One region of the uncultured Hymenobacter sp. genome, then DNA from elsewhere that is predicted to be linked to it. Evidence: riboswitches for the same ligand, from Rfam matches in the RefSeq annotation. Region 1 holds a riboswitch; each other region holds the start of a gene.
The links. A riboswitch is a leader RNA that binds a small molecule or an ion and turns the genes downstream of it on or off. The one in region 1 is predicted to bind S-adenosylmethionine.
Positions count from the first base shown of each region.

Region 1 (3,252 bases):
TGAACTCGGTGATACCACGCACCAAGGCGTGCTGTAGACGTTCCTGTACCGGCAAGCTGCGCCAGGCATCGGCTACTACTTCCACTTTGTCCTTCTGCTTTACCGTTTCGGCAAAGTCCACGAGGCGCTCCGTAGCATCGGGGCGGCGGTTGAGCAGCACGTCCTCACAGAGTTCAAGTAGGTCTTTAGGAACTTCATCGTACACGCCCAATTGGCTCGGGTTCACGATGCCCATATCGAGGCCGGCCCGGATGGCGTGGTAGAGGAACGCCGAGTGCATGGCTTCGCGCACGACGTCGTTGCCGCGGTACGAGAAACTGATGTTGCTGACGCCACCGCTGGTGAGGGCACCGGGCAGGTTCTGCTTGATCCAGCGGACGGCCTCGATGAAGTCCAGCGCGTAGTTGCGGTGTTCTTCCATACCGGTGCCTACGGTCAGGATATTCGGGTCGAAGATGATGTCCTCGGCCGGGAAACCGACTTCGTTTACCAGAATGTCGTAGCTGCGCTGGCAGATTTCAATACGCTTCTCATACGAGTCGGCCTGGCCGTTCTCATCGAAGGCCATGACCACCATAGCGGCGCCGTACTGGCGCACCGTGCGGGCGCGCTCTTTGAACACTTCCTCGCCTTCCTTCAGCGAAATCGAGTTGACAATGCTCTTGCCTTGCACGCACTTCAGGCCGGCTTCGAGCACACTCCACTTCGAGGAGTCTATCATCACCGGCACCCGCGAAATATCGGGCTCGGAGGCAATCAGGTTCAGGAAGGTGGTCATGGCCTGCTCGGAGTCCAGCATGCCTTCGTCCATGTTTACATCAATAATCTGAGCGCCGCCTTCTACTTGGTCGCGGGCCACTTGCAGGGCCTGCTCATAGGCGCCGGTCCGGATGAGGCGGGCAAACGCGCGGCTACCCGTCACGTTGCACCGCTCGCCCACGTTCACGAATAGGCTTTGCTCGGTGATGCCGAACGGCTCCAAGCCACTTAGGCGCGTGGCGGGCGTTACCTCCGGCAACGGCCGCGGCTCGTACTTGTCGGCCAGTTTGGCTAGTTCGGCAATGTGCTGCGGCGTGGTACCGCAGCAGCCACCCACCACCGTTACGAGGCGGTCGGAGAGGTAGCCTTCCACGACGCCTGCAAACTCCTGCGCCGACTCGTCGTAGCCGCCGAAAGCGTTGGGCAGGCCCGCATTGGGGTAAGCGGAAATATGCACGTCGGCAATGCGGCTTAGCTCTTTCACGTACACCTTGAGCTGGTCGGCTCCGAGGGCGCAGTTTAAACCCACGCTTAGCAGCGGCAAGTGGCGGATCGAGTTCCAGAAAGCTTCCACCGTCTGCCCCGACAGGGTACGGCCGGAAGCGTCGGTAATCGTTCCCGAAATCATGACGGGCACCACCCGGCCGCCTTCATCGAAGAATTTCTGCACTGCGTAAAGGGCCGCCTTGGCGTTGAGCGTATCGAAGATGGTTTCGATGAGCAAAGCATCGGAACCGCCATCAATGAGGCCGCGAACCTGCTCGTGGTAGGCCGTAGCCAACTCGTCGAACGTCACGGCCCGGAAACCGGGGCGGTTGACGTCGGGCGAAAGAGAGGCCGTGCGGTTGGTTGGTCCTACGGCGCCGGCTACGAAGCGAGGCTTGGCGGGGGTTTGCGCTGTAAACTCGTCGGCTGCTTCTTTGGCCAGGCGCGCCGATTCATAGTTCAGCTCATACACAATGTCTTCGAGCCCGTAGTCGGCCTGCGCAATGGTGGTACCACTGAACGTGTTGGTTTCCACCATGTCGGCTCCAGCCGCGAAATACTCGGCATGAATACCCTTGATGATATCGGGCCGGGTGAGGCTGAGCAGGTCGTTGTTGCCCCGCAGAGGCTTGGGGTGATTGGCAAAGCGGGTGCCCCGAAAGTCGGCCTCTTCCAGCGGATGCCGCTGAATCATGGTGCCCATGGCTCCGTCGAGCACAAGTACACGCTGTTGAAGGATGGCGTAAAGCGGGGAGTCGGGACAGTGCGTTTTCATAGGTTTCTCTTTACAGAATGCCGTCGTTGAACCAGCTCATCCAGAAAGAGAAAACTGCGGGCGCAGGTTCCGTACTTATCTTCTTTCGCCGCAGAAATAGGACGAAATGGGAGTTGGCACCTTGTTTTACTCAGGTTGCCAAGACGTCGTAGGGCCCAGTCCCTCGGTCTTTCTGGATAAGTGACTCAGCAAAGGTACTAGCCAAGTTGTCAGAAAGCAACAAGCCGACCTATGAGGATAGGTCGGCTTGTTTAAAATTCGGGCAGCGCTTTTCAAGAATTCAAGGAATAACGAATTAGCTTATCGGAATGCCCTTTAATCTTTCTTCACGCAGTTGGGAACGGACTTACCGTCTTTCTTTTTCATTTCATCCTTTTCGTATCCTTTCCAGCGAGGATCTTTACTTTTCGGAGGCTACTTTCTTCTTGGTCCTAATGTTTTCCGATTAAGTGAATACGACAGATTGGCCTACGTCCTGGGTTATCCGGCTACTCCTCGCTCGCTGGGGGTGGGCTGGCCCGCATCAGTTGCCCAAAGAATATGCTGTTGAGAAACAGCTTGTTGGTGCCGTACCAGAAAGCACGAAAGTTGGGATTATCCACCAGGGAAATAATTCGGCCGGCCCCCACGTCGGTAATATCCACTGCGGCGGTGCTGCGCAGCTTCAGCTCGTTGGCTTTGGAAATAAAGCCACTGGCCAGCGGACGGGCAGTATACATGAGTGGGTTGGAGTAGGGACCAGCGGAACGCTCCATAAAGACGGTATGGTCCCGGAACAGAAACACATCGGGACTGTCGTAGCCGTAGCCAAGCGGGTGCGTTAGGTCAAGGCGGGCGTGGAAGATGGCCCCCGTAATTTCCTGGGCGCTGGCCGTGTTGCGCATCCCCACGTACGGTCGTTGCGGCAACGGGCTAGCAGGTGCCGCCGGCGCGACTACAGCCCGGCCCGGCCTAGGCAAAACCGATGGAGCAGCGGTAGCGCTGGCCGGGGCAGTTGGGCTGGCGGCGCCGAGCACAGGCGCCGTTTCTGGGGCAGGCGGCGTGGGGGCCGGACTAGTAGCCTTGAACTTACTGGTTGATAAGCCGTTGTCGGCTAGCCATTTGGCGCCGCGGCCCAGTGCCAACAGGGTGTTGCCGCGCTGCACCCAGGCCCGCAACTTTTCGCGGGCCGCGGCCGATATCCCGGCATACGTGCCGTCGGAAGCCACCAGCACGGTGTAGCGGTCCAGGTT
Region 1 covers NZ_CAXTBM010000029.1:42,866-46,117, reverse strand. Annotated here, with positions in the region: gene metH (methionine synthase) at 1-2,020, opposite strand, end outside; SAM riboswitch class I at 2,093-2,203, opposite strand; gene ACFE7X_RS13610 (M14 family metallopeptidase) at 2,509-3,252, opposite strand, start outside.

Region 2 (3,252 bases), on a different contig from region 1:
AAGTGGGAGAGAGTACGATACCGCTCGTGCCAGGCCCAAGCGATACTGCGCTTCTTACGACGGGCTTCCGTAAGATGTTCAGCTCCTCTACTGTTGACTTTCGGAAGCTGAACTTCTTACCAGCTTCAGCGTATGATGCCTGACACCGTGGCCATCAATTGCATGAAGATGAGCTGCGTTCTGCTTTCACCTTAAACCAACGCACGACCATGGGATTATTTGATTTTCTCTCGAACGAAGGCGAAAAAAAGCCTGTAGAACCCGCTGCTAAGCCTGCTACCGGCGGTGCTACCGACTTCTTTGGCAATCCTGCTCAACAAACGCAGCCCGCAGCCGCACAAGGCCAGAGCTACACCGTTGTAAGTGGCGATTCGCTATCCAAAATCGCCAAGAACCACTACGGCGACGCCGCTAAGTGGCACCAAATCTACGATGCCAACAAGGCTACCATCGGCGCCAACCCCGACCATATCGAGGTAGGTCAAGTTTTGACCCTGCCACAGATCTAGGAAAAATTCTCTTAGAAATATTATAAAAGCCGCTCTGTAGTAGGAGAGGCTTTTTTTATGCCGCAAACCCAGACAAGCAATGCAGTGAATAAGGCTTTCGGAAGATCGGAAAGCAGAAAACTCGTCTATTGCAGATTGTCTACGCCTCACGAAAAGCAAGCTTATCGCCCTGATAATCAGCGATATTTAATACAAATAGATATAAATTTGGAGATAACAAATACAGCGAAAAAGAAAACAAAAAATATTTTTCGATTGTATTGCGAATATTAAATCCGGTTTTACATTTGCATCACCAACCCGGTACTCCCCGCTTACGGTGGGACAGTTTTCAGATTTATACAGAAGTGGCGAGAGAACAGGCTCCGTGACCCACTGGCAACCTTCGTTGAAGCGAAAGGTGCCAATTCCTGCCCGTTCCGACATTCATCGGCGGGAGAGATAAGTTGAGTACCATGAAAAACAACCTAGATTCCGCTTTTCTTTTCCTATCCGCTTGGCTCGCTTCAACGCGTGCTGGTTCGCTGATGGGTTTTCGTGTTTCGACTGTTGCCATTTCGGCCGCTCGAATGCGAATGCGCCGCTGTTGTAGCGCCCACTGTTGCTGTTGTTAACCACCTGACGGTTCCTGGCACCCTCCTCGCCCCTTAATGCCACTCAGTAGCACTGGTACGCCTTCGGCACCTGCGCTGCGTTCTGCCACCCCTGCGCCACTGCGCTTCGGTTGGGGAAGAGCACCCCCGCCACAATTATTTGTGGTTCATTTTCAGCTAGATACACTCTCTTTCTTCCTACATACACTTCTTAAATCAGTCGAATCATGTCTGCTCCAACCCATCATTTCGAGACGCTGCAACTTCACGCTGGTCAAGTGCCCGACCCCACTACCGGCTCACGCGCTGTTCCAATTCATCAGACCACTTCCTACGTGTTCAAGAACGCCGAGCACGGCGCCAACTTGTTTGCTTTAAAGGAGTTCGGCAACATTTATACGCGGCTGATGAACCCGACTACCGACGTGTTCGAGCAGCGTATTGCGGCCCTCGAAGGTGGCGTAGCAGCATTGGCCGTGTCGTCGGGGCAGGCGGCGCAGTTTATTGCCCTCAACAACATTTTGCAGGCCGGCGACAATTTCGTGAGTACGGCCCATTTGTATGGCGGCACTTACAACCAGTTCAAGGTAGCTTTCAAGCGCTTAGGCATTGAAGCCCGCTTCGCTGATGGCGACAAGCCAGAGAGCTTCGAGCCATTGATTGACGAGAAAACCAAGGCTATCTACCTGGAAACCATTGGCAACCCGAGCTTCAGCATTCCCGATTTCGAAAAGATTGCCGCTATTGCCGAGAAGCACGACTTGCCACTTATCGTTGACAACACGTTTGGCGCGGGTGGTTACCTGTTCCGGCCGCTAGAGCACGGGGCGCACATCGTAGTGGAATCGGCGACGAAGTGGATTGGCGGCCACGGCACTAGTATTGGCGGCGTGATTGTGGATGGTGGCAAGTACGACTTCGGCAACGGCAAGTTTCCGCAGTTCACGGAGCCGAGCGAAGGCTACCACGGCTTGATTTTCAATGATGTATTCGGCATAGGTGGCCCATTCGGCAACATCGCCTTTATTATCCGGGCCCGGGTAGAGGGCTTGCGCGACTTCGGTTCTTCGCAGAGCCCCTTCAACTCCTTCTTGCTGCTGCAAGGCCTCGAAACCCTAAGCTTGCGGGTGGAGCGCACCGTAGAAAACGCTTTGCGCGTAGCTACTTGGCTGGAACAGCACCCGCAAGTGGAAGCCGTAAATTATCCGGGCTTGAAGAGCAGCCCTTACAACGCACTGGCGCAGAAATACCTGAAGCGCGGGGCCGGCGGGGTTCTCACGTTCGCCATTAAAGGCAGCAAAGACACGGCCACTCAATTCATCGATAACCTGAAGCTGGTTAGCCATTTGGCCAACGTAGGCGACGCCAAAACGCTGATCATTCAGCCTTCGGCTACCACGCACCAGCAGCTATCAGAAGTGGAGCAGCGTGCCGCCGGCGTGACGCCTACGCTGCTGCGCCTCTCCGTGGGCATCGAGCATTTCGAAGACATTCAGGCCGACTTGCAGCAGGCATTTGACGCCGTACGCGACGCTGCACCTTTGCAGTCCGAGGCAACAAGTGGCGACGCACTGCCCGAGCAGGAAGTGGAACACGCTGCCGTGCTGGAAGTATAGGGAGAGGAACCAGCCCGGCCGGTCGTGAGAGGGGCGGCCGGGCTCTTCCAGCAAGCGCAGCACGTGGGTGGGGAAGCGGTTTTTTTGTGAGAGAGGGAGCCGCTATTCCTATCCCACACTAGCACGGGTTGAGCTGGTTTACTGGCTCAGCCCGTTGGCTGTTTGTAGCGGGGTATCAAATGTATAGCGCAAAACGAGCCACTTGATACTTGATAGAACAGAATGCCCGAGCAAGCTGGCGTCCGCGAAGCCGCCGCCTGAGAGATAGCAGTCATCTCTCATTACTTCATTACCAAACAAAATGCCTGAAAACCAAAGCTTACATCTGCCCGAATCTTTGACGCTGGAAAGCGGCCAAGAACTCGCGGGCGTGGAAGTAGCTTATTGCACTTTTGGCACGCTGAACGCCACCGGCGACAACGTGGTGTGGGTGTGCCACGCCCTCACGGCCAACGCCGATGTACTTAGCTGGTGGCCGGGCCTGTTCGGAACAGAGTGTCATTTCGACCCGGCCGACTGGTTTGTGGTGTGCGC
Region 2 covers NZ_CAXTBM010000002.1:202,737-205,988, reverse strand. Annotated here, with positions in the region: gene ACFE7X_RS01755 (LysM peptidoglycan-binding domain-containing protein) at 210-509, shown strand; SAM riboswitch class I at 844-957, shown strand; gene ACFE7X_RS01750 (O-acetylhomoserine aminocarboxypropyltransferase/cysteine synthase family protein) at 1,330-2,718, shown strand; gene metX (homoserine O-acetyltransferase) at 3,020-3,252, shown strand, end outside.
Region 2: it holds a riboswitch for S-adenosylmethionine, as region 1 does, so the genes downstream of both, ACFE7X_RS01750 (O-acetylhomoserine aminocarboxypropyltransferase/cysteine synthase family protein) here and metH (methionine synthase) in region 1, are expected to answer to the same signal.

Region 3 (3,252 bases), on a different contig from region 1:
TATATACAAAACCCCGAAAAGCCCTTTCTTACGCAGGGCTTTCCGGGGTTTTGCTTTTACACTGAATCCTAAGCTATTGCGAGGCAGACCTGTATCTGCCCCGCAATTCGCCCAAGTCTTATGAAGCCAGGACTTGAATTACGGCTTCCGAGAAGCGTTCCATTTCTTCGAGCTGCGGACTGCACTGCAACAAGAACAAGTCTACGCCTACCGCTTCGAAGGCGGCAATGCGCTCGGCTACTTGGTCGGGCGTGCCCGTCAGGCCAGAGCGTAGGCCGCGGTTCGATACCGAGTAGTCTTGCAAGGAAACCTGGTTTTCGAGCTGCGTGCCGGCTAGCCACTGCTGATAGTTTTTGTAGCCGGCGGCCGAGCCTTGCACGTTGGTGATACGGTCCAGTTCCTTTTTCACTTCCTGCTCGGTGTTGCGCACAATGGAGTAAGCGGCCACCCCGAATTTCATGCGTGGCAAGCCCAGCTTTTCGCGCCGTTCACTCAGGTCCTGGATGCGGCGGCCGATGGCCTCGGGCTCGTCGCCGTGCATTACGTAGCCGTCGCACTGGGCAGCAATCAGGTTTTTAGCGGCTTCCGATTCGCCACCGGCGTAAATAAACGGCCGCGGGCGCGACACCGGCTTGGGCTGCAAAATGGAGTCGGTTACCTTGTAGAACTTGCCTTCGAAGGTGAAGTGGTCCTGCTTCCAAAGGTTGTCCACTACGTGCAACCATTCGGCGGTGCGGGCATATCGGTCGTCGTGCTGCTCGAAGTGCACGCCGTACTTCTTGGCCTCGTCCTGCCACCACGACGATACCACGTTCAACGACAGCCGGCCGCCGCTGATGTGGTCGATGTTGGCGGCCTGCTTGGCCAGCAAAGCCGGCGAGTGAAAAGTAGGCCGCACAGCCACCATCAACTCGATTTTCTTGGTGACGGCGGCCAAGGCGGCAGCCGTGCTCCAGGCATCCAGCGAAGGAGCTTCCTCGCCTTTGATATCGTTGAGGTTCAGCTCGGCGATGAGCGAGAGGTCGTACCCGAGGTCCTCACTGCGCTGAGCCAGCGTTTTGACGTAGTCCCAATCGGCGCGCATGTTTTCGTCTTCGACGTTGCGCAGCCACCCGCCGAAGACGGGCATCCAATATCCGTATCTCATTATACTACAGCCGTTTCGATTTGCGATTCATTCACAGCTTGCGGAGCAGCAACAGGAAGTTGAGTTACCAAGTAATCTACGAAGCGGGCGTAGGGGTCGAAACCCACCACATTCACGGCATCGGCCACGAAGTTGGACAGCGCGTTGATGTCGTAAAACAGTACGTCGCCGTTGCGGTCGTCGATGAGGTACTCGATACCACCCACGTCGATTTTAGCGGCGGCCACAATGCGCTCCACGGCCTCAATTACGTCGGCCGGGGGCGTGAAGGCTTCCACTTGGATGCCTTTTTTGGGCGCTTCGGTGAGGCAAAATTCGGCGGACTGCTCTTCGGGAATCTGGCAGATTTCAGCGGGGCATAGGTTGAAGCTTTCGCCGGTGGTGTACACCTTCATGGCGTACAGAAACTTACCGTTCAGGGTTTCTACCCGGTGAATGTTGCCGCCGCGGGGCGTCACATACTCCTGCACCAACGCCGTTTGGTCGATGCCAAGGTCGATTTGACCGGCTTCTACGGCCGCCTGCACGCCTTTCAGCGTATCGAAGCGAATAATGCCCGCCCCGCTGCCGCCAATATTCACCTTCACCACAATCGGAAATTGCAGCTGCTGAGCTGCATCGGCGATGCGCGAGGCATGATTCACCACAAACGATTTAGGGTATTTCAGGCCTAAAGAAGCAAACAGCGAGAGTTGACGGGCTTTGTTGGTTTCGATGCTGGTAGCCACCGAGCCATTGATGATGCGCGTGCCAATCCGCTCTAGGTGGGTAGCAAAACCCGCCGTGTGGAAAATACCCTGGCCGTGGCCGCGCAAGTAAGCCGAAGAGCTCATGCGGTTTACTACCAGCGCGTAGCGGCTTTCGGTTTCCGAGGGGTTGAAAAGGTGATGAGCGGCGTCAATCTTTTCGTAGGGCAGCCCACGGCGGTCTAGCTCGGCAAACAGCGGTTTGAACCATTCGGGGTGCTCGTAGTAGATGCCAATCGGCTTGGTTGAGGCAGGCATGAGAAAAAGAGGGTTATAAAAGACCAGAAAATCGAGAGAACAGCGCGAGGCAGTGAAGTCGCGCAAACAACAGAACTATGAGGAAGAGGGTTGCACCAGAAACAACAACGTATTATCGACTTATACGGGAGTAAATTATTTAACCTGCTTTGCAAGCCAAATCAACTCGAGTTTCTAGCCCGCCAACTAGGAAGTGGAAGCATGTCATGTTGCGGCGTTAGAGTTAGTAGGCGGTCTGCCACCGCTACGCAGTCAGAAAGCAATGAAACTCTAAAACCCAAAAACCTGAGGTTGCCCTGCGGCAGAGGTATTAACCAGGTTAACAGAAAGTGGCTGACGCAAGGGCGTTCCTTCGCTTTTAGCTACCCAGGACCGCCCACCTATGAATAGCTCAGCAACACGTGCTGCAACAACACCCATGCTGTAAAGCAGAAAAGGTAGCGGAAGAGGCGGCGGTGTTGATGAAGCGTTTCACGGCAACTTGTTTTATAGGGTCAGGACTTGGCTGCGCTGACCTTCGGTTGGCACCGTTCCAGATGATCTGGGGGTTGCCGGCGTTTCGTCGAGCTTGTCTCTCCACGCCTCTGTATAAAAACAATTCTTTTGCTTGAAGAATTGATGCCGCAAAGGTAAAGCGGCACTCACTGAAAATGCAAACCAGACTATACTCGCTAGCAATTCGCACCCAAGCACGGCACGCGGCTGCGTGCGTTGCTGTTTGATCGGTCCCATGCTAAGCTTAAGGTTAGATGGAAACACCATAGAAACACTGAATCCACTGCGAAATCTGCCTTTACCCTATTTCCCATAGCTCGCTCCAGGACGTGGTGCGGGCGGGGCTGCATAAGCGCTTGTGCCCGAGCCACGGCGCGGGCTCTCCTTTCGGAACTACCGCCGTGGCTACCTGAACGCAGTTTTGGCCGAAGCGGCGGTTGAGTTGGTCGAGCTTGCGCATAAGAGCGGCCGACTGCGGGCGCTGCACTTCGGGTAGCGGCTCGAAAAGGCTGAGCTGCGGCTGACCGTGCCCTTCCAGGCCATCGAGGATTACGCCGGCTTTCTTGTAGGCCAGCCCCGGTTGCCAAAGCTGCCCGAGCAAGGTGC
Region 3 covers NZ_CAXTBM010000005.1:76,801-80,052, reverse strand. Annotated here, with positions in the region: gene ACFE7X_RS03420 (LLM class flavin-dependent oxidoreductase) at 119-1,147, opposite strand; gene ACFE7X_RS03415 (RimK family alpha-L-glutamate ligase) at 1,147-2,151, opposite strand; SAM riboswitch class I at 2,635-2,746, opposite strand; gene ACFE7X_RS03410 (Y-family DNA polymerase) at 2,945-3,252, opposite strand, start outside.
Region 3: it holds a riboswitch for S-adenosylmethionine, as region 1 does, so the genes downstream of both, ACFE7X_RS03415 (RimK family alpha-L-glutamate ligase) here and metH (methionine synthase) in region 1, are expected to answer to the same signal.